Regions from separate parts of the Enterobacter sp. UNJFSC 003 genome, predicted to be linked through region 2. Evidence: predicted binding sites of a transcription regulator. Region 2 holds the regulator's gene; each other region holds the start of a gene.

Region 1 (6,913 bases), on a different contig from region 2:
TTCGTGTCGGGATAAATTCTGCACTTACCTGACTCATCTTCTGATTCCTTCTTAAGACTGATTACCCGCCAATGTAGGACAGGTTTTGAGTGATGCCAGTATTGCCCTGATGCAGGAAGTGGGTCTGTTTTTTATGCGTCAGCGCTTCGGAAATGCGCGCTTCAAGGGCGTCCTGTTGCGCGTCGTCTTCCAGCAGATCGCGAAGATCCACGCCGCCATCGCCAAACAGGCACAGATGCAGCTTGCCGACGGAGGAGACGCGCAGGCGGTTACAGCTGGCGCAGAAGTCTTTCTCATAGGGCATGATCAGCCCAATTTCCCCTTCGTAATCCGGGTGGCAAAAGACCTGAGCCGGGCCGTCGCTGCGCTGACGAATCTGATGGATCCAGCCGCGTTTCAGCAGCGCGTCGCGCAGCACCATGCCGGAGATATGGTGACGACGGAACAGCTCACTGCCCTCGCCGGTTTCCATCAGTTCGATAAAACGCAGCTGAATGCGGCGGGGCTTGATCCACGCCAGGAAGGTGTCGAGCTGATGATGATTCACATCGCGCATCAGCACAGTATTCACTTTGACTTTGTCGAAACCGGCAGCAAATGCCGCATCGATACCGTCCATCACCTGCTGGAACTTGTCCTGCCCGGTGATGGCGTGAAACTGGCGAGCATCGAGACTGTCCACGCTGACGTTGATCGCGGTTAAGCCAGCCTCGCGCCAGTTTGCCACGTCACGGGCCATACGGTAGCCGTTGGTGGTGACCGCTATTTGACGAATACGTGGGTTTTCGCGGACAGCCGCAATGATGTCCGGGAAGTCCCGGCGCAAAGAGGGTTCACCGCCGGTCAGGCGGATCTTTTCTGTTCCGAGCTCAGCAAAGGCACGCGTGACGCGGCGCACTTCATCGACGGAAAGAAAGCCGTTATTGGTGACGCTGCCCGGCTTGTAGCCCTCAGGCAGGCAATAGGTGCAACGGAAATTGCACACATCGGTAATCGACAGACGTAAGTAAAAAAACTTACGCGCGAAAGCATCAGTAAGTTGTGAAGCCATGTACACCTTTCCAGATACGGGAGGCACAGTCATTTCTTTCTGTACCCTGGTGGCAAATCCGCCACGGCCAGAGCGCCATATCTTTCGACACAGGCACAAAGGCTAGAGTGTATGTTTTCAGTTTCGAAAACGTGGTTAAGGCGATAGTAGCGCGTAACTCATCACTTCGCCATTACCGCTTTCCGCTATATAATTAGATACATAACGAGCTAATCGTGCAGTTTCACAACAGAATACGCAAAAACCACACTTTCGCATTGATATACGTCATTTTGCGCCGGGTGAGGCATCGTCTTTTAGGGGTAGTTAGGTTACTGTTACGCAGTTCGAATGAAATAAGGAATGGGTATGCGCAGTCGCACTTTTGCGGATCTTGACCGTGTGGTCGCTCTTGGCGGAGGCCACGGCCTGGGACGGGTAATGTCGTCATTATCGTCCCTGGGGTCCAGATTAACAGGGATAGTCACAACGACCGATAACGGAGGCTCGACGGGGCGGATCCGGCGTGCCGAAGGCGGCATCGCCTGGGGTGATATGCGCAACTGTCTCAACCAGCTCATCACCGAACCGAGCGTTGCTTCCGCGATGTTTGAATATCGTTTTGGCGGTAACGGTGAGCTTTCCGGCCATAACCTCGGTAATCTGATGTTGAAGGCGCTGGATCACCTGAGCGTGCGGCCTCTGGAGGCCATAAATTTAATCCGTAATCTGCTTAAGGTGGATGCATTCCTGATCCCCATGTCCGAACAACCGGTTGACCTGATGGCAATTGATGCCGAAGGGCATGAAGTTTACGGTGAAGTGAATATTGACCAGCTCATTTTACCTCCGACAGAGTTGATGACCTATCCGAGTGTCCCTGCCACGCGAGAAGCGGTGGAAGCGATCGGAGAAGCAGATCTTATCCTGATTGGACCGGGCAGTTTTTATACCAGCCTGATGCCGATTCTGCTGGTGAAAGAGCTGGCGCAGGCGCTGCGCAGAACGCCTGCGCCAATGGTGTATATCGGGAATTTAGGGCGTGAATTGAGCCCGGCGGCGGCAAGCCTGTCGCTTGCGGACAAACTGATGCTGATGGAACAGTACGTCGGCAAGAAGATCATCGACGGCGTGGTCGTGGGGCCAAAAGTGGATGTGTCCGGTATTGGCGATCGGGTGGTGATTCAGGAGCCGCTGGAAGCGACAGACATTAAATATCGCCACGACCGCCATCTGTTGCGTGAGGCGCTGGAAAAAGCGATTCAGGAGCTGGGTTAGGGTTGTTTAGTGCGGCCTGATGCCCTCTCCTGGAGGAAAGGGCGCAAATTCTCAAAATGGCAGCTCTGGCTGCCATTTTGCTTTTACCAGGATACCTAGGATGCGGCGATGAAAAGATCCCTCAGCTGATGAAGCTGGTCGCGGATCTGCGCCGCCTCTTCGAACTCCAGATTTTGCGCGTGCTGCATCATCTGCCCTTCCAGTTCGTGGATCTTCTGCTGCAGGGCTTTCGGCGTCAGCACTACGGTATCTTCTTCCACTATTGAACGCGCCTTGCCGCGGCCTTTCGCTTTGGTTTTGGCGATGTTCTGCCCCAGCGCCAGGATATCCACCACCTTCTTGTTCAGACCCTGCGGCGTAATGCCGTGTTCTTCGTTGTAAGCCTGCTGTTTCTCCCGACGGCGCTCCGTTTCGCTAATGGCTCTCGCCATTGACGGCGTAATCTTATCGCCGTAGAGAATGGCTTTGCCGTTAACGTTACGCGCGGCGCGGCCAATAGTCTGGATCAGCGAGCGTTCAGAACGCAAGAAGCCCTCTTTGTCGGCATCCAGAATGGCGACCAGCGAAACTTCCGGCATGTCCAGACCCTCTCGCAGAAGGTTAATCCCGACCAGCACGTCAAACTCGCCGAGACGCAGATCGCGGATAATTTCCATACGCTCTACGGTGTCGATATCGGAGTGCAGGTAACGCACCTTCTCGCCGTGCTCTTCAAGATATTCCGTCAGGTCTTCCGCCATACGCTTGGTCAGCGTCGTGACAAGCACGCGCTCGTTGATGGCGGCACGGGTACGGATTTCAGAAAGTAAATCATCCACCTGAGTGGCGACCGGACGCACCTCGATAATCGGGTCAAGCAATCCGGTTGGGCGCACCACCTGGTCCACAACGTCATCGCCGGATTTCTCCAGCTCGTAGTTGCCCGGCGTCGCCGAGACGTAGATGGTTTGCGGCGCCAGCGCCTCAAACTCTTCAAACTTCATCGGACGGTTGTCCAGCGCCGACGGCAGCCGGAAGCCGTACTCCACGAGCGTCTCCTTACGCGCCCGGTCACCGCGGTACATCCCGCCGATCTGCGGGATGGTGACGTGGGATTCATCAATCACCAGCAAACCATCCGCCGGGAGATAGTCAAACAGCGTCGGAGGCGGCTCGCCGGGGCCACGCCCGGAGAGATAGCGCGAGTAGTTTTCAATACCGGAGCAGTAACCCAGCTCGTTCATCATTTCCAGATCGAACTGGGTACGCTGGCTTAGGCGCTGCTCTTCGAGCAGCTTATTGTTCGCCAGAAGCACCTTACGGCGATCGGCCAGCTCCACTTTGATCTCTTCCATCGCCTGCACGATGCGCTCGCGTGGCGTCACGTAGTGCGTTTTAGGGTAGATAGTGAAACGCTGAATCACCGACTCGATATGCCCGGTAAGCGGATCAAACAGCGACAGGCGCTCAACCTCTTCGTCAAACAGCTCAACGCGCAGCGCCATGTCGTCCGATTCTGCCGGGAAGATGTCGATGACTTCGCCGCGCACGCGGAACGTACCGCGCTGGAATGCCTGATCGTTACGGGCGTACTGCAGTTCGGCCAAACGGCGCACAATGGCGCGCTGATCGATGATCATCCCCTGCGTCAGGTGGAGCATCATCTTCAGGTACAGATCCGGATCGCCCAGACCGTAGATGGCAGAAACAGAAGCGACCACCACCACGTCGCGACGCTCGAGAAGCGCCTTGGTCGCCGACAGACGCATCTGCTCAATGTGTTCGTTCACCGAGGCGTCTTTCTCGATGAAGGTGTCAGAGCTCGGGACATAGGCTTCAGGCTGGTAGTAGTCGTAGTAAGAGACGAAATACTCCACCGCGTTATCCGGGAAAAATTCTTTCATCTCCCCGTACAGCTGCGCGGCCAGGGTTTTATTCGGGGCCAGCACCATCGTCGGGCGTTGCAGGTCGGCAATCACGTTGGCGACGGTAAACGTTTTACCCGAGCCGGTCACGCCCAGCAGCGTCTGGTGCGCCAGACCGTCCTTCAGCCCTTCTTCGAGACGGCGGATCGCCTCAGGTTGATCCCCTGAAGGACGGAAAGCAGAATTCAATTTGAACGGTTTACTCATGGGCGACAACCTGATGACGTAAAAAGCGGCAGGTGAGTAATTTTACTCGTTGTGGCCAGGATTGCCAGTAAAAAACACTGGATGTAAAACCAGTGGCGCATCAGGATATTCAGCGTAGCGCGCGGAAGATTAGCGTAATTCGGGTCAAAACGTAGACGGTAACAAAATAAAACACCAGCAACCTCGGGTTATCCCCAGAACTTTTTCTTATTTAACATTTGTCAAGTCAGGTCATGATAGTTTTGTGGCAACGGATGACCGTTTCATGACAGCAATTGCTTTTATCTAACAAATTAATAAATAAGCGATATTTTCAAAAGCCGCGTTTCGCACCAATTTGGTCGTAACCCGCGTATTCTCTCGCTTATCGCGTGTTTTCTAACTCTAATGCACATGGTTATCCACAGGAATAGTGGATAACTGCTTCCAGCCCGTGCAGACCGCCACTCGGCAAATTCCCGGTTTTTCCCACAAAGCGGCAGTAAAAAATTTTTATAGCTCTTTTTTGATGATCATCAGTTGAGCTATTCATAACCCATTGGTGAGACCTTGCTCACGATTTCCCCCTTCTCCCCTGCACCACAACCCACCACCGCCAGCACTGCGAATGTGCATTCAAGCCAGAATGTCGCCGTTTTTCTCCAGCCAAATCCTAAAAAGACGCTTTTTTTATCGGCTTAATGGTTCTGGCAGGAGATTTGCACACTCGAGAATGGGCATCACCCCAATACATTTTTAAGGAGAGAAAGATGTTGAGTCTGCGTGCAGTCAATCAGTTTTACGGAAGCCAACATACGCTATGGAATGTCGACTTGGATTTACCACAGGGCTTGTGCACAGGGGTAATTGGTCTGCCAGGCATGGGCAAAACCACCCTCATGAACTGCATCACCGGTGTTTTGCCGGTAGAAAGCGGGACAATCGTCTGGCATGAAGCTGGCGCCCCGCCGCGCAATCTTCTGAGCAAGAGCCCTGAACAGCACTCTCCGCTGGGTATTGGCTATGTTCCACAGGACAGACGGATCTTTTCCCAGTTGACCATTGAAGAGAACCTGCATGTCGCGATGCGGGCGATGGGAACGTCGGATGCGGCGGCGAAAAGCGACGTTTATGACCTGTTTCCGCAACTCTACATGTTGCGAAAAAACCGTGCTAACGGACTGTCGACAGACGACCAGTATCAGCTGGCATTAGCCAGCGCGCTGGTCAATCGCCCGCGCGTGCTGATCCTTGATGAACCGTTGTACGGTGCAGGGCACAGCTTCGCCCAGAAGCTGGGGCAACTGCTGGTGCGGCTAAATCGGGAGCTAGGGATGACGGTACTGTTAGCCGAGCAGCAGCTGTCGTTTATCCGCAGGGTCGCGGACCGCTTCTGCATGCTGTACCGCGGGCGCAACGTGGCGCAGGGCCACGTTAACGCGCTGGACGATGAGCTTATCGCGCACTGGATGTCGCGGGATGCATGGCGCTAAGATCCAGGTACTGCCCGGTTTCAGCCCGTTCTGCATCGTCGGCAAGCCACGGGATCTCCCCAAGGAACGGCGCAGAAAGCATGCGCTTAAGCGTTGCCAGATACTCGGGATGACGTTTACCCGGCGCAACCACGTCGTTCGCTATCCAGCCCGCCAGGCGTAGCCCGGCCTGTTGAATAGCCTGCGCGGTTAACATGGCGTGGTTGATACAGCCCAGCTTCACGCCGACCACCAGAATGACCGGCAGCTGCTCGGCTTGCACCCAGTCAGCAAACGTCAGCTCATCTGAAAGCGGTGTGAACCAGCCGCCTGCCCCTTCCACCAGCACCCACTCAGCCTGCCTTTCAAGATCCCGCAACCCGGCTGACAGTACGCTAAAATCAATGGGACGCCTTTCGTCTGCGCTGATGATGTGCGGTGAGGTCGGCTCGGCAAAGGTGTATGGATTCACTGCGCAATAGGCCAGCTCAAGCGTGCTGTTTCGCTGCAGCGCCAGCGCGTCGGTATTGCGTAATCCTTCCGGCGTCATCTCGCTGCCCGAGGCGACAGGTTTATACCCGGCGGTGGTTTTTCCCTTTAAACGCGCAGCCTGCAATAGCGCAGCGCTGGACACCGTTTTACCGACTTCAGTATCTGTTCCGGTGACAAAATAACGTTCAGTCACGTTCGATAATCCCATGAAAAAGTTGATAAGAGAGCGGGTAGTCGCCTCGCTGCTGAGGCCAGGCCAGCTCCAGACGCTGCAGCTGCCCACGGGTGAGCGGTCTTTTCTCCCGCCCCGTATGCAGATGCGTGGCCCCAATGCCCTTCAAGGAGCGCATGGCGCTTAACGCATCGTTAAAGCCGATCGTGATGGTCTGTACCGCGCTGCGATAACGAAAGCCGGCCAGCGCCTGCGTGACCTGGTCATACGATAAAAATCGGTTGGCATGCGGCTGTGTATCTACCGCTTGCCACGCCTGATTAAGCTCTGGCAGAGAACTTTCAAGCAAAGTGGTAAACGCCACTTTGCCACCCGGACG
Region 2 (6,913 bases):
GTCTCTTCTTGTTTACATAACGCTTTGAGATCGGCGAAGTGCTGATTTTTCTCTTTGTATTGCTGGCGACGTTGTGCCAGCGTTTCGTCGAGCGCTCCCTGCTCCGTCTGCGCTTTTTTCACGCTTTCCGCGTTCTGATGCAGACGTTTTTGCAGCGGCTGATAGCGGGCATGAAGTGAAGTCAGCCGCTGACGCAACGTTCGGGACTGCGCCTGCTGCTCCATCGCTGCGGTGACCTCATCTGCCGTTAGCGTCAGGGGCGTAACGGGCAGGCCAGCCAGCTTCTGACGTAATTCAGCCAGGCCAGCGGTAAGGGCCGCGAGCTGCTTTTTATCACGACCAAGCTGAGAGAAGTGCGCGCGCCAGCCGGCGATTTCCTGACCCCATAAGCGGAAGCGATCGTGTTCTGCCAGCCACTGTGCCAGCGTGGAAAACTCGGCCTGCAGTTGCTCATGGCTGCGCAGGGCGCCATTGCGGATACGCGAGCGCAGCGAGGTTCTGGCCTGTAAGCGAGTATTTACGTCAACAATTCGCTGCTTCGTTTGTGCCAGGCGAACGGCTTGCTCCTGCTGATGTTCCCAAAGAGGACGTAGCTGGGCGGCAGGCAGCGCCAGCTGGAGTTTAGCCAGCTCAGCCCCCGCGTCTGCAAGCGCCTGCTGCGCCTGCTGTTGCTGGACCGTCGCGCGCTGCTGCTCGCGGATAAGTTCATCATTGCGCGTCAGCCACTGAAAATCTTTCTGATGGCTTTGCTGCTGTGCCAGCAGGGTTTTCTCTTCGTCAGTGAGTACCTGCAAACTTTGCTGCAACTGTTGCTGCTGCTCTTCGCTCAGCAGGACAACGCCCGCGGCCTGCGCTTCGCACATCTCCAGGGTATTGCGAGCGGCCTTGTGCTTCTCAAAGACCATCGCTGAAATCTGCCCATAGATCTCGGTACCGGTTAGCTCTTCCAGCAGCTCGGCGCGATCGCTCGGTTTGGCGTTGAGGAAGGCGGCAAATTGTCCCTGGGAAAGCAGCATCGAACGGGTAAAACGGCCATAATCCAGCCCGGTGAGCGCTGCGGTCTGCTCCAGCTTATCCGTGACTTTGTCGGCGAGGATTTTACCGTCCGCGCAGCGCGCCAGTTCAACGCGCGGCGCCTGCAGGTTTCCGTCCGGCTGGTTGCGCGCCCGGTTTTGGCTCCAGAAGGCTCGGTAGGCGGTGCCTTTCACCTCAAATTCAACTTCTGCCAGACACTCCGCGGTATCGCGCGTCATCAGGTCGTTCTGTGCTTGAGAAACTTTCTGCAGGCGCGGCGTCTCGTGGTAGAGCGCCAGACAGATGGCGTCGAGCAGGGTCGTTTTTCCGGCACCGGTGGCGCCGGTAATGGCGAACAGTCCGTTGCTGGCAAAGGGTTCTGCGGTGAAGTCGATTTTCCACTCGCCCTTGAGGGAGTTAAGGTTTTTCAGACGCAGGCTGAGAATTTTCATGCGTTTTCTTCCTCGTCATTGAGCGCCTGCAGGGTATGGGTGAATAATTCGTTAAGCCGCGCGCGTTTCGCATCGTCGATCTCTTCCTGAGATAACCGGCGTTCAAATACCTCTTCAACGGTGAGTTCGCTGAGCGTTTCTCGCTGTGCGCTGAGCAGGATTTTCTCACGCTGTTCGCGGCTGCGGCGCACCAGTAAAACCTCGACCGGCAGGTCTTCCGTTAGGGCCTGAATTTTACGCTGCATATCGTGCAGGTAGTCATCGGTGGTGATTTCGATATCCAGCCAGACGGGGGGAGCTTGCTCTACGCCACGCCACTGCTCAAGCTGAGCGGTAATGGCGGCCAGATCGCCTTTCAACACCGCCAGCGGCTGGGTTACGGGCACCTCCAGCGACGCAACGGCACTGAGTTTGCCCTCGCTAAAGCTCACCAGATGCACGCATTTGGCTTTGCCGGTTTCATCAAAGCTGAGGGCGAGGGGCGAGCCGCAGTAGCGAATGTGCTCGCAGCCGCCGATTATCTGCGCGCGGTGAATATGCCCGAGCGCAATGTAATCGGCAGGGGGAAAGTTTTGTGCCGGGAAAGCATCCAGCGTACCAATATAAATGTCACGTACCGCGTCACTTTTACTGGCTCCGACCGTCGTCAGGTGCCCGGTAGCGATCACGGGGATAGAGTGTTCACCGCGCAGGGTACAGGCATCAGCGTATTGCTGGTGATAATAGTCGGTAATGCTCTGCAACAGGTGCTGCTGTTTTTCTCCGCCGGAGAGCCCCGCCTGGCTTTGCACGATATCGCGGGGGCGCAGGAACGGAACCGGGCACAGCACCGCGCCCGGCGTGCCATCGCGTTTATTTAGGATCTGCGGGGCATGACCGGCGCTGGCGACCACGGTGGTATTGAGGAAGGCCAGAATGTCGCGAGATTCGTTCAGCGTTGCGACGGAGTCGTGGTTTCCGGCAACAATCACCAGATGACAACCCGTCTGCTGGAGATTGACCACAAAACGGTTATATAACTCACGTGCATAACTTGGCGGCTGACCGGTGTCAAAAATATCGCCTGCCACAATAATCGCGTCAACGTCCTGCGCCAGGGCGGTATCCAGCAGCCAGTTCAGGAACGCTTCATGTTCAGCGGCGCGGCTTTTGCTGTAAAAATTTTGACCCAGATGCCAGTCCGAGGTGTGAAGTAGGCGCATAAGAGATCCGTGGCGAAAAATGATGATGGGGATTATAAACTTTCAGAGAACGGAAAATAACCGCTGTAATAAAACAACGGTTTGCCATTTATGGTGGTAATGTTTTTCATAAATCTGTCATAAATCTGACGCATAATGACGCCGCATTACAAACTTGTAACTTAAATAAGATAAGACAGGGCAAAGTATGGCGAGACGTATTCTGGTCGTAGAAGATGAAGCTCCAATTCGTGAAATGGTGTGCTTCGTGCTCGAACAAAATGGCTTCCAGCCGGTTGAAGCGGAAGATTATGACAGCGCGGTGAACCAGCTGAATGAACCCTGGCCCGATCTGATTCTGCTTGACTGGATGTTGCCTGGCGGCTCCGGTCTGCAGTTTATCAAACACATCAAACGTGAAGCGATGACCCGCGATATTCCGGTTGTAATGCTCACGGCGCGCGGTGAAGAAGAGGATCGTGTGCGCGGCCTGGAAACCGGCGCGGACGATTACATTACTAAACCGTTCTCGCCAAAAGAGCTGGTTGCTCGCATCAAAGCGGTGATGCGCCGTATTTCACCGATGGCGGTGGAAGAGGTGATTGAAATGCAGGGGCTGAGCCTTGACCCCACCTCACATCGCGTGATGACCGGTGAAAACCCTCTCGATATGGGGCCGACTGAATTTAAGCTCCTGCACTTCTTTATGACGCATCCGGAACGTGTTTACAGCCGCGAACAGTTGCTGAATAACGTCTGGGGAACTAACGTCTATGTCGAAGACCGGACGGTCGACGTCCATATTCGCCGCCTGCGTAAAGCGCTGGAACTGAGCGGCCACGATCGCATGGTGCAGACGGTCCGCGGCACGGGTTATCGTTTTTCGACCCGTTTCTGAACAATGACAGGAGTGTGACGCGTGCTGGAACGTCTGTCATGGAAAAGGCTCGTCTTTGAACTGATCTTATGCTGTATTCCGGCCTTCATTCTGGGGGCCTTTCTTGGATATTTACCGTGGTTTTTGCTGGCATCGGTTACAGGATTACTGATCTGGCATTTCTGGAATTTACTGCGCCTCTCCTGGTGGCTATGGGTTGACAGAAGTATGACGCCTCCGCCGGGAAGCGGAAGCTGGGAGCCGCTTCTGTACGGTCTGCATCAAATGCAGATGCGTAATAAAAAGCGCCGTCGCGAGCTGGGAAGCCTGATCAAACGCTTTCGCAGCGGGGCGGAGTCGCTGCCGGATGCGGTGATATTGACCACGGAAGAAGGAACCATCTTCTGGTGTAATGGTCTCGCGCAACAGCTGCTGGGCCTGCGCTGGCCGGACGATAATGGTCAGAACATCCTTAACCTGCTGCGTTATCCCGAGTTTACGCAGTATCTGAAAAAGCGTGACTTTACGCGCCCGCACAATCTTAAGCTCAACAATGGGCACCATCTTGAAATTCGCGTGATGCCCTACAGCGATCGGCAGTGGCTGATGGTGGCGCGTGATGTCACCCAGATGTACCAGCTTGAAGGGGCGCGACGTAACTTTTTTGCCAACGTCAGCCACGAGCTACGCACGCCGCTGACGGTGCTTCAGGGTTATCTTGAGATGATGCAGGAGCAAACGCTGGAAGGGGCACCGCGTGAGAAAGCGCTGCATACCATGCGCGAGCAAACGCACCGGATGGAAGGCCTGGTGAAACAGCTTCTGACGTTGTCTAAAATTGAGGCAGCACCCACTCTTGCGCTCACAGACACCATTGATGTGCCGATGATGCTGCGGGTGGTCGAGCGAGAAGCGCAAACCTTAAGTCATAAAAAACATGAGCTTACATTTGAGGTAGAGAACACCCTGAAGGTGCTCGGTAGCGAAGACGAACTGCGAAGCGCCATCTCTAACCTGGTGTATAACGCGGTAAATCACACCCCTGAAGGGACGCACATTGTGGTGCGCTGGCAGCATACCTCAACGGGTGCCGAGTTTAGCGTTGAGGACAATGGCCCCGGTATTTCGCCTGAGCACATACCGCGCCTGACCGAGCGATTCTACCGGGTGGATAAAGCCCGTTCGCGGCAGACTGGGGGAAGCGGGCTGGGCCTGGCCATTGTTAAGCACGCGGTTAATCACCACGAAAGCCGACTCGATATTCAGAGCACGCTGGGCAAAGGAACCCGTTTTAGCTTCGTCATCCCGGAACGATTAATTGCCAAAAACAGCGCTTGAATTCAGGCGCGTCACTTTTCCTTGCCACGGGCCAGTCATTGCTGGCCCGTTTGCTTTGCAGTCAAGTAAAACCCGAGTGAATATTATACGGTTGATGTTTTTTTGTTCGCATGATTAGCCATGGGTTTTTCTTATACTTAGCGGATTGTGCTGGTTGGTATTTTCATGCTGGCATATTGTTCTGGTTTTACGATCCCTCCTTGCCTTTAAACGTTATAAGCGTTTAAATTGCCCCCCAGATACTGTCAGACCGACTGTATTTGCGTGGTAAATCGAAAAACTATTCTTCGCCACGCCAGGACGGGAGCATATCCCGCTGAAATTGAGCAAATTTTCCGCTGTATTGTCCCGTCAGGGATGGCGGAGATCTCAACGTTTTCAACACCACATCCACAGGCAGTAAGGTTTTATGACCCATCACTTGAAATCGCGTGACATCATCGCGCTGGGCTTTATGACATTTGCGCTGTTCGTTGGCGCAGGTAACATCATTTTTCCTCCAATGGTTGGCTTACAGGCGGGTGAACACGTCTGGACCGCTGCATTTGGTTTCCTGATCACTGCCGTGGGTCTCCCGGTTCTGACCGTTGTCGCCCTGGCGAAAGTCGGCGGCGGTGTGGATAGCCTCAGCACCCCGATTGGTAAAGTGGCGGGCGTTCTTCTGGCTACCGTCTGCTATCTCGCCGTTGGCCCGTTGTTTGCCACGCCGCGTACCGCGACCGTTTCCTTCGAAGTGGGGATTGCCCCGCTGACCGGCGACGGCGCGATGCCGCTGTTTATCTACAGCCTGGTCTATTTCGCTATCGTTATTTTGGTTTCCCTTTATCCGGGCAAGCTGCTGGATACCGTGGGCAACTTCCTGGCACCGCTGAAAATCGTGGCGCTGATCGTGCTGGCGGTTGCGGCCATCGTTTGGCCAGCCGGTCCTATTAGCAGCGCGATGGATGCGTATCAAAACGCGGCCTTCTCGAACGGCTTTGTGAACGGCTATCTGACGATGGATACGCTGGGCGCCATGGTGTTTGGTATCGTTATTGTTAACGCCGCCCGTTCTCGTGGGGTGACAGAAGCGCGTCTGCTGACCCGCTACACCATTTGGGCGGGTCTGATGGCCGGTGTCGGCCTGACGCTGCTTTACCTGGCGCTGTTCCGCTTGGGTTCCGACAGCGCAACGCTGGTTGATCAGAACGCGAACGGTGCAGCAATCCTGCACGCTTACGTTCAGCACACCTTCGGCGGTGCGGGCAGTATGCTGCTGGCGGCATTGATCTTCCTGGCATGTCTGGTAACTGCGGTTGGCCTGACCTGCGCTTGTGCCGAGTTCTTCGCCCAGTATCTGCCGCTCTCATACCGCACGCTGGTGTTTATCCTGGGGATCTTCTCCATGGCGGTGTCAAACCTGGGGCTGAGCCACCTGATTCAGGTCTCTATTCCGGTGCTGACGGCCATCTATCCACCGTGTATTGTGCTGGTGGTGCTGAGCTTTACTCGCTCATGGTGGAACAACTCCTCACGAATTATTGCGCCAGCCATGTTTATCAGCCTGATTTTTGGTATCCTTGACGGCATTAAAGCATCAGCATTCGCAGGAATACTGCCTGCATGGACACAGCGTCTGCCGCTGTCCGAGCAAGGTTTGGCCTGGCTGATGCCTACCGTTGTTGCACTGGTTCTGGCCATTATCTGGGACCGTGCTGCAGGGCGTCAGGTCGCATCGAACGCCCATTAATCAACGGCAACAAACTGTTTAACCACGGGGCTTAAGGCCCCGTGGTTTTTTGTTTTTTTCGTGTTGAATGGCAAGATTTAAATGGAAAGCACTAACAAACTCAAACGCGGGTTAAGCACGCGCCACATCCGCTTTATGGCGCTGGGGTCTGCTATTGGAACCGGTCTTTTTTATGGCTCGGCAGATGCCATCAAAATGGCCGGCCCAAGCGTTCTGCTGGCTTACATCATCGGTGGCGTGGCGGCCTATATCATCATGCGTGCGCTGGGTGAGATGTCGGTTCACAACCCGTCTGCCAGCTCCTTTTCACGTTACGCCCAGG
Region 3 (6,913 bases), on a different contig from region 2:
CGATAGCGTGTTGAGGGAGAGATGCAAAGCATTGGCCAACGCCTGCCAGCGATCGTCAAACCCGACGCCACCTTTGGCCAGAACCGTTTTGGGATCGGCCCAAACGGCGCGGACAGGCACACTCACTGCCAGCGGGCGTCCCTCCCGATCAACAATCATCCCTCGCGGCGCATCGATGGCCACTTCTCGCAGGGAGCGCATGTCTTCCTGCTTAACCAGATTGTCAGGTTTGATGATTTGCAGCCAGGCAACGCGCCCCAGTAAAAAGGCCAGACTACAAAAAATGGCAAAACACAGCAGTGCAAAACGCGCTGGGGTGAAATTACCCGCGGTCATTATCTTTTTCTTTTTCACCTGAACCCCAGGACTGTTAAACAACGCCCTGATTTAACGAGAAAAAAAGCTCTGACGGAGGGAAAACAATGCTAATAATCTCGCAGCTTTGCAACAAGTTAATAACAGGAGGGGAATTGGTAATATTTTGAAAGATAAGGGTATAAAAAAGCCCCGCGCGATGCGAGGCTTTATATCTGAGATTGAAGCGCTAAGCACTCCAGTCAGCAGTGGTTCGATCAGATAGCAGTTACGTTAACTGCAGCTGGGCCTTTCTGGCCGTCCTGAATTTCGAACTCAACGTTCTGGCCTTCAGCCAGAGTTTTGAAACCATTACCCTGGATTGCAGAGAAGTGTACGAACACGTCTTTGCTACCGTCAGCAGGAGTAATGAAACCAAAACCTTTAGACTCGTTGAACCACTTAACTTGACCTTTAATCTTTGCCATTTGCAAAATTCCTTAGAGTGTTTTCTTAGCCCGCAGGCATTAACTGAGATAAAACTGAGACATTACTGCTTGAGGCACTAATATAAGGTTCGGCAGAGAAGCGGTATTCAACGACAACGTGTTTACTCAGGACTTCTTTACTGAAAATGCCACACATAAACAGAACTGTACCTCGTTTGACCCAAAACGTGTTATCACATACAACGTTTAATATGGCAAGCCATTTTTAAACGTGTCTCGATCCGCCGCACAAATTCTCACACTCATCACCAACTGTCTGCACAATTATGCGCAATACATCTGGGTTGAATGCCCCCTCGACACGGACTCAGCAATGTTTGCACACGTGCTGTAATCTAAGACTTTTTTAACTTAGCTCAATCATTACAGTGCGTCCAGCGTGAATGAAAAGAAACTTTGATCAATGATTGAGTTAGAACTTTTTGTGAAAAGTTATGCTGAAATCATTGAAACGCACCGGCAAGGTTATGCTGAATATATCACGTGAATTAACACGTCATTACTGTATTAAAAATCAGCAATTAATAAAGTGTGTTATGCACCAAAATAATGAAATTTTTATGACGTTGCTTCAAAAGAAGGCAAGCAAAACGTTTCGATAAAAATAAAACAATCTTTAGAGGGTTTTTCGACAGAATATATGCAACATATCGGTGAGACGTAAGATGGGATAAATATTCACCAATTTTCAGTACACTGAAAGTACTATTAACCACTGCTACATTATCTGACATCCAGGTTAAGGGCCGGAACATGCCGTGACCGATCATGGTGCAAAGGACAAAGAGGGAAAGGCGTGTTACAGCAGCAAAGCGAAGGTGTGTGATGCTTTAGGGAGGGGTCATACCAGGGATTTTCCAGACCACAGCCACCTCCCGAGAAAACCAGATTACCGTTCCGCCACCAGGCGGATAAAATCATCTTCGTCTTCTTTATCTTCTACCACTGCTTCTTTCGGCGCGTCTTTCTGTTCAGGCTCATTCGCTTCACACAAACGGCGTAACAACGCATTCTGACGCTTCTGCTGATCGAGCAGAGCTTCCAACAGTTCGATTTGCTCGTTAGTACGAGAACTGGCGCGGTTAACGAAAAACCAGATCGCCAGCCCCACAACCAGTATTACCAAAGAGATCATCAGGGATGCCACATTCAGCAGCCCAGAACTCAGTAACTCACCCATTTCACCACCTCAATAAAAACGTCCATTTTACCACTGGCGCGAAGGAAGGAAATGACCTTGAGAAAAAATGCCTGTTACCACGGGATAAACTTATTGATTGAGCAAACGCCGCTAAAAAACTGTACATCCTGATCGCACATCACATTGATAGTCTGCGTCCACAAAACGACGCACGCGATCAGCACGATAACCAGAATTACCCAGCGTATTTTTTTCACTGCACACTCCGTCTTAATACCTGATACAACCAGGTTATCACGCTAATCTTAAACAAGGGCTAACTGTAACCCCATCAGACCCTTTTCAGAATCATGCACTTGTTTCATAGAGTAAACCGTTTACCCTTAACGCATGACAACAAAGAGAAAGAGGCAATGATGCACGCAATCATTCGAACAATTATTGCACTGGCCGTTTTATGGATTGGCCTACTTCTAACCGGATACGGCGTGCTTGTGGGAAGCACCGAAAATGCAGCAGGATTAGGTATCCAGTGTAAATATATGACCGCCCAGGGAATGAGTACCGCACAGTACCTGCATTCTGACAGCGGGATCATTGGGTTAAGCAACTGCCCGGTGCTACGTAAAACGTCTGTTGTGATTGATAACGGCGAATAGTACCGTTAACACTGATAAAAAACGCCGCAACAAGTGCGGCGTTTTTTATTTCTGTCAGCGATTAAAACGGGTAATCGTTGTAACCCATCTGTTCAGAAATCTTACGTGCGGCGGTATGCAAAATAGCAACATACTCGTGGAGGCGTTCTTCAGAGAAGCGCAGGGTCGGGAAAGAGATACTCAGACCCGCAATCACAACGCCAAAGCGATCAAACACAGGTACGCCGATACAACGCAGCCCTTCTTCCTGCTCTTCGTTATCTTCGCCATAGCCCTGCTCGCGCACGGTGTCGAGTACCGATAACAGCTCATCTGTGCTGGTAATAGTGCGCTCGGTGCTGCGTTTGTATTCTACGCCTTCGAGAATTTGTTTTACTTCCTCACGATCGCGCCACGCCAGCAGCACTTTACCAATCGCGGTACTGTACAGCGGATTGCGACGACCAATGCGGGAGTACATACGCAGGTTGTACATGGAGTCGATTTTATGGATGTAAACGATGCTGTCTTCATCCAGTGCGCCAAGGTGAACTGTCTCTTTTGTCAGACGTGAAAGTTCACGCATCTGAATATCTGCGCTGCGGATCAGATCAACGTTTTGCAGCGCGCGCGCACCTAATTCGAACAGTTTCAACGTCAGAGAATATTTTTCTGACTCGCCTTCCTGTGCGACATAACCTAAGGACTTCATCGTTTGCAAAAAGCGATAAACGGTGCTTTTCGACATCATCACACGCTGTGACAACTCTGTAATACCAATTTCACGCTCTTCTCCGAGCGCCTGCAAGATGCCAAACACCTTCAGCACGGAAGAAACAGAATCTGGCTGCTTGTCCAAATCTGCAATTGCCATTTATCACCTCATGGAGAGTGTTTTATAAAAATCAGAACCGGTTTTTATTATAAATTCCCGGCATGTTCACTGCAATCACTCCACGTTTACTTCGTTACAAATCTGCGACATAAAACCGAATTAACAATGCTAAAATAGTTACCTTGAGAATAATTTCATACTGAGCCTTTCATCCTCAATGGAAAAAAATCTTCCCGATGGTCTGCCGTTACCCCAGCGGTACGGCGCTATTGCGACCATAATTATCGGTATTTCAATGGCCGTTCTCGACGGCGCCATTGCTAACGTCGCCCTACCCACGATTGCAAGCGATCTGCACGCCTCGCCGGCCAGCTCTATATGGATCGTCAATGCTTATCAGATAGCCATCGTCGTTTCGCTGCTCTCATTCTCTTTCCTGGGCGATATGTTTGGCTACCGTCGGGTTTATCAATGCGGTCTGGTGGTCTTTACCCTGACGTCGCTGTTCTGCGCCCTTTCCGGTTCACTCCATACCTTAACGCTTGCCCGTATCGCGCAGGGTTTTGGCGGTGCGGCCCTGATGAGTGTGAATACCGCATTAATTCGCTTGATATACCCGCAGCGCCAATTGGGCCGTGGAATGGGGATTAACTCATTTATTGTGGCCGTGTCGTCCGCTGCCGGTCCGACAATTGCGGCGGCCATCCTCTCTGTCGCCTCATGGCAATGGCTATTCGCTATCAACGTGCCGCTTGGTATTGTGGCCATTTTCTTTGCCCTGCGCTATTTGCCGGCGAACGGGCCAAAAAGTACAATGCCGCGCTTTGACCTTCCCAGTGCAGTGATGAACGCCCTGACGTTTGGCTTACTTATTACGGCCCTGAGCGGCTTTGCTCAGGGACAGTCGCTCATGCTGACCGGCGCGGAACTCACAGCCATGGTAGTGATTGGCTTTTTCTTTGTCCGCCGCCAGCTCGCTTTACCCGTGCCTTTGTTGCCGGTCGATCTGCTACGTATCCCCCTGTTTTCACTTTCCATTTGCACCTCTATCTGCTCATTCTGTGCGCAGATGTTGGCGCTGGTCTCCCTGCCCTTTTTTCTGCAGAGCGTGATTGGCCGTTCAGAAGTTGAAACCGGATTGCTGTTAACGCCGTGGCCGCTGGCGACGATGGTGATGGCGCCGCTTGCGGGTTATTTGATTGAACGCGTGCACGCCGGACTGTTGGGCGCATTGGGGCTGATTGTCATGGCGTCCGGGCTGTTTGCGCTTGCACTGCTCCCGTCCACTCCCACAGACCTGGATATTATCTGGCGCATGATCCTGTGTGGTGCGGGTTTTGGTCTGTTCCAGTCGCCGAATAATCACACCATCATTACCGCTGCGCCCCGTCACCGCAGTGGCGGCGCCAGCGGCATGTTGGGCACGGCGCGATTGCTAGGCCAAAGCACGGGAGCTGCGCTGGTTGCTTTAATGTTTAACCTTGCGGGACAAAACGGTAACAATATTGCGCTGTTAACTGCGGGAGCGCTTGCCACCATTGCCGCAGTTATTAGTGGGCTTCGCGTCACCCAACCCAGAATTCAGGCATAAAAAAGCCGGGCGGAGTATTCTCCCGCCCGGCTCATATTGTGTCCTGAACGTTACTTCAGATATTCGCCGTTACGCAGTGCTTCAATACGTTTATCCAGCGGCGGGTGCGACATAAACAGCTCGCTCAACGATTTTGATTTACCGTTGATGCAGAATGCCATCATGCTTGTCGCTTCCTGCGGTTCGTAGCTGGTTTTCAGACGCTGCAGTGCAGCAATCATCTTCTCACGCCCGACCAGTTTTGCAGAGCCAGCATCCGCATGGAACTCACGGTGGCGAGAGAACCACATCGTAATGATGCTTGCCAGAATACCGAACACCAGTTCCAGCACCATCGAAACAGCGAAATAGATCAGCGGATTACCGTTGCTCTCTTCACCTTCGTCGCGATTGCCGCCCATAAATCCTGCGGCAATCTGCGCCAGAATACGTGAAATGAAGATCACAAAGGTGTTCACGACGCCCTGAATCAGTGTCATGGTCACCATATCACCGTTCGCGATGTGGCTGATTTCGTGCGCGATAACGGCTTCGGCTTCATCACGGCTCATGTTCTGAAGCAACCCGGTGCTCACCGCAACAAGGGATGCATCACGACGTGCACCCGTAGCGAAGGCGTTGATATCCGGCGCATGGTAAATCGCCACCTGCGGCATTGCGATACCCGCCTGCTGCGATTGTTGGGCGACGGTATTCATCAGCCACCGTTCCATATCGTTACGCGGCTGCTCAATGACTTCACCACCCACTGATTTCAGCGCCATCCACTTCGACATCAGAAGCGAAATGAAAGAGCCGCCGAAACCAAACAGCAGCGCCATAATCAACAGACCCTGAACGCTGCTCGACTGAATTCCCGTCAGGCTTAGCACGAGCCCGAAAACCACCATAACCGCCAGGTTGGTGAGCAGGAAGAGCGCGATTCGCATCATAATTTTCTTTTAACCTCAGTTTAACAAAACGCACTATGCGATTACCCACATCGTATGGGTATTGTGGCTATTTTCAAGGATTCAGCGCGTGTAAGTCACCAGAAAGACACAACTTTACACAATTGGAAATCAGATTGACGGGAGGATGCAGAACTAAAAAAAACAGGCACAATTTCTTGTGCCTGTTGGGTGTTTATTTTGCCGGTGCGGGCTGCACGGCGGGCTTGTCTTTTTCCAGCGTCGCAAGGTCGAGTGCGATATGTACCGTCTCGTCCAGGTACGGATCTGGCTCCTGGTAATCTTTTGGCAGATCGTCCAGTTTCTTGAGCAGAGGCTTACCTTCGCGTTTGAAGCGATCGTTGATGCGCGCCAGACGCGTTGCGTCATCTTCGTTGTTCTCTTTTTCACGCTGAGCGTAGTTAAGAGAAACAATATTCCGTTTTTCTTTCAGGGCATTGAAGCGCGCAATGTCCTTCAGGATGTACTGGAATTCCGGATCTTTGGCAATGCGATCGTTATGCGCCTTCAACAGTTCAGGACCGAACGGCGTCATATCGCCAGACTTCACGAATGTCGCGGCATTGATGCTGTCCCACGGCAAGGCGTTGTCTTCAAACTTCTCGCCCGTTTCCGTCTCTTCCGTGCCCGTCGGCATCATAATATCTGGCGTTACGCCTTTACGCTGCGTACTGCCGCCATTCACACGGTAAAACTTCTGAATGGTGTACTGAACAGAACCCAGTGCAGGCCATTCCGGGCGCAGCATTTGATCGTAAATACGATTCAAAGAGCGGTATTGCTGAACGGTACCTTTACCAAAGGTCGGTTCACCGACGATCAGCGCGCGGCCATAGTCCTGCATTGCTGCGGCAAAGATTTCAGAGGCAGATGCACTAAAGCGATCGACCAGAACCACCAGCGGGCCTTTATAGTAGACCACGCCGTCAGTGTCGGCATCTTCACGTACTTTACC

The links. The regulator PhoB, encoded in region 2, activates phosphate uptake and scavenging genes when phosphate is short. The targets are predictions, from matches to a motif close to CTGTCATAAAACTGNCNNAT.
Region 1: a site for PhoB is predicted at 4,672-4,691, ahead of uvrB (excinuclease ABC subunit UvrB). Genes of this name have one in related genera too.
Region 3: a site for PhoB is predicted at 3,548-3,567, ahead of kdgR (DNA-binding transcriptional regulator KdgR). Genes of this name have one in related genera too.

The regions. Positions count from the first base shown of each region.
Region 1 is NZ_JBAKHK010000002.1:803,449-810,361, forward strand. Features, by position in the region: gene moaB (molybdenum cofactor biosynthesis protein B) at 1-37, opposite strand, end outside; gene moaA (GTP 3',8-cyclase MoaA) at 62-1,051, opposite strand; molybdenum cofactor riboswitch at 1,039-1,173, opposite strand; gene yvcK (uridine diphosphate-N-acetylglucosamine-binding protein YvcK) at 1,400-2,308, shown strand; gene uvrB (excinuclease ABC subunit UvrB) at 2,404-4,419, opposite strand; gene V5P19_RS09945 (ATP-binding cassette domain-containing protein) at 5,169-5,891, shown strand; gene bioD (dethiobiotin synthase) at 5,854-6,555, opposite strand; gene bioC (malonyl-ACP O-methyltransferase BioC) at 6,548-6,913, opposite strand, start outside.
Region 2 is NZ_JBAKHK010000003.1:329,585-336,497, reverse strand. Features, by position in the region: gene sbcC (exonuclease subunit SbcC) at 1-1,466, opposite strand, end outside; gene sbcD (exonuclease subunit SbcD) at 1,463-2,668, opposite strand; gene phoB (phosphate response regulator transcription factor PhoB) at 2,856-3,545, shown strand; gene phoR (phosphate regulon sensor histidine kinase PhoR) at 3,567-4,862, shown strand; gene brnQ (branched-chain amino acid transporter carrier protein BrnQ) at 5,272-6,591, shown strand; gene proY (proline-specific permease ProY) at 6,673-6,913, shown strand, end outside.
Region 3 is NZ_JBAKHK010000001.1:769,237-776,149, reverse strand. Features, by position in the region: gene ftsI (peptidoglycan glycosyltransferase FtsI) at 1-354, opposite strand, end outside; gene cspE (transcription antiterminator/RNA stability regulator CspE) at 573-782, opposite strand; partial or broken gene V5P19_RS03600 (DUF2627 domain-containing protein) at 795-939, opposite strand; gene V5P19_RS03595 (YebO family protein) at 1,693-1,983, opposite strand; gene mgrB (PhoP/PhoQ regulator MgrB) at 2,058-2,201, opposite strand; gene V5P19_RS03585 (YobH family protein) at 2,361-2,603, shown strand; gene kdgR (DNA-binding transcriptional regulator KdgR) at 2,665-3,456, opposite strand; gene V5P19_RS03575 (MFS transporter) at 3,635-5,008, shown strand; gene htpX (protease HtpX) at 5,059-5,940, opposite strand; gene prc (carboxy terminal-processing peptidase) at 6,134-6,913, opposite strand, start outside.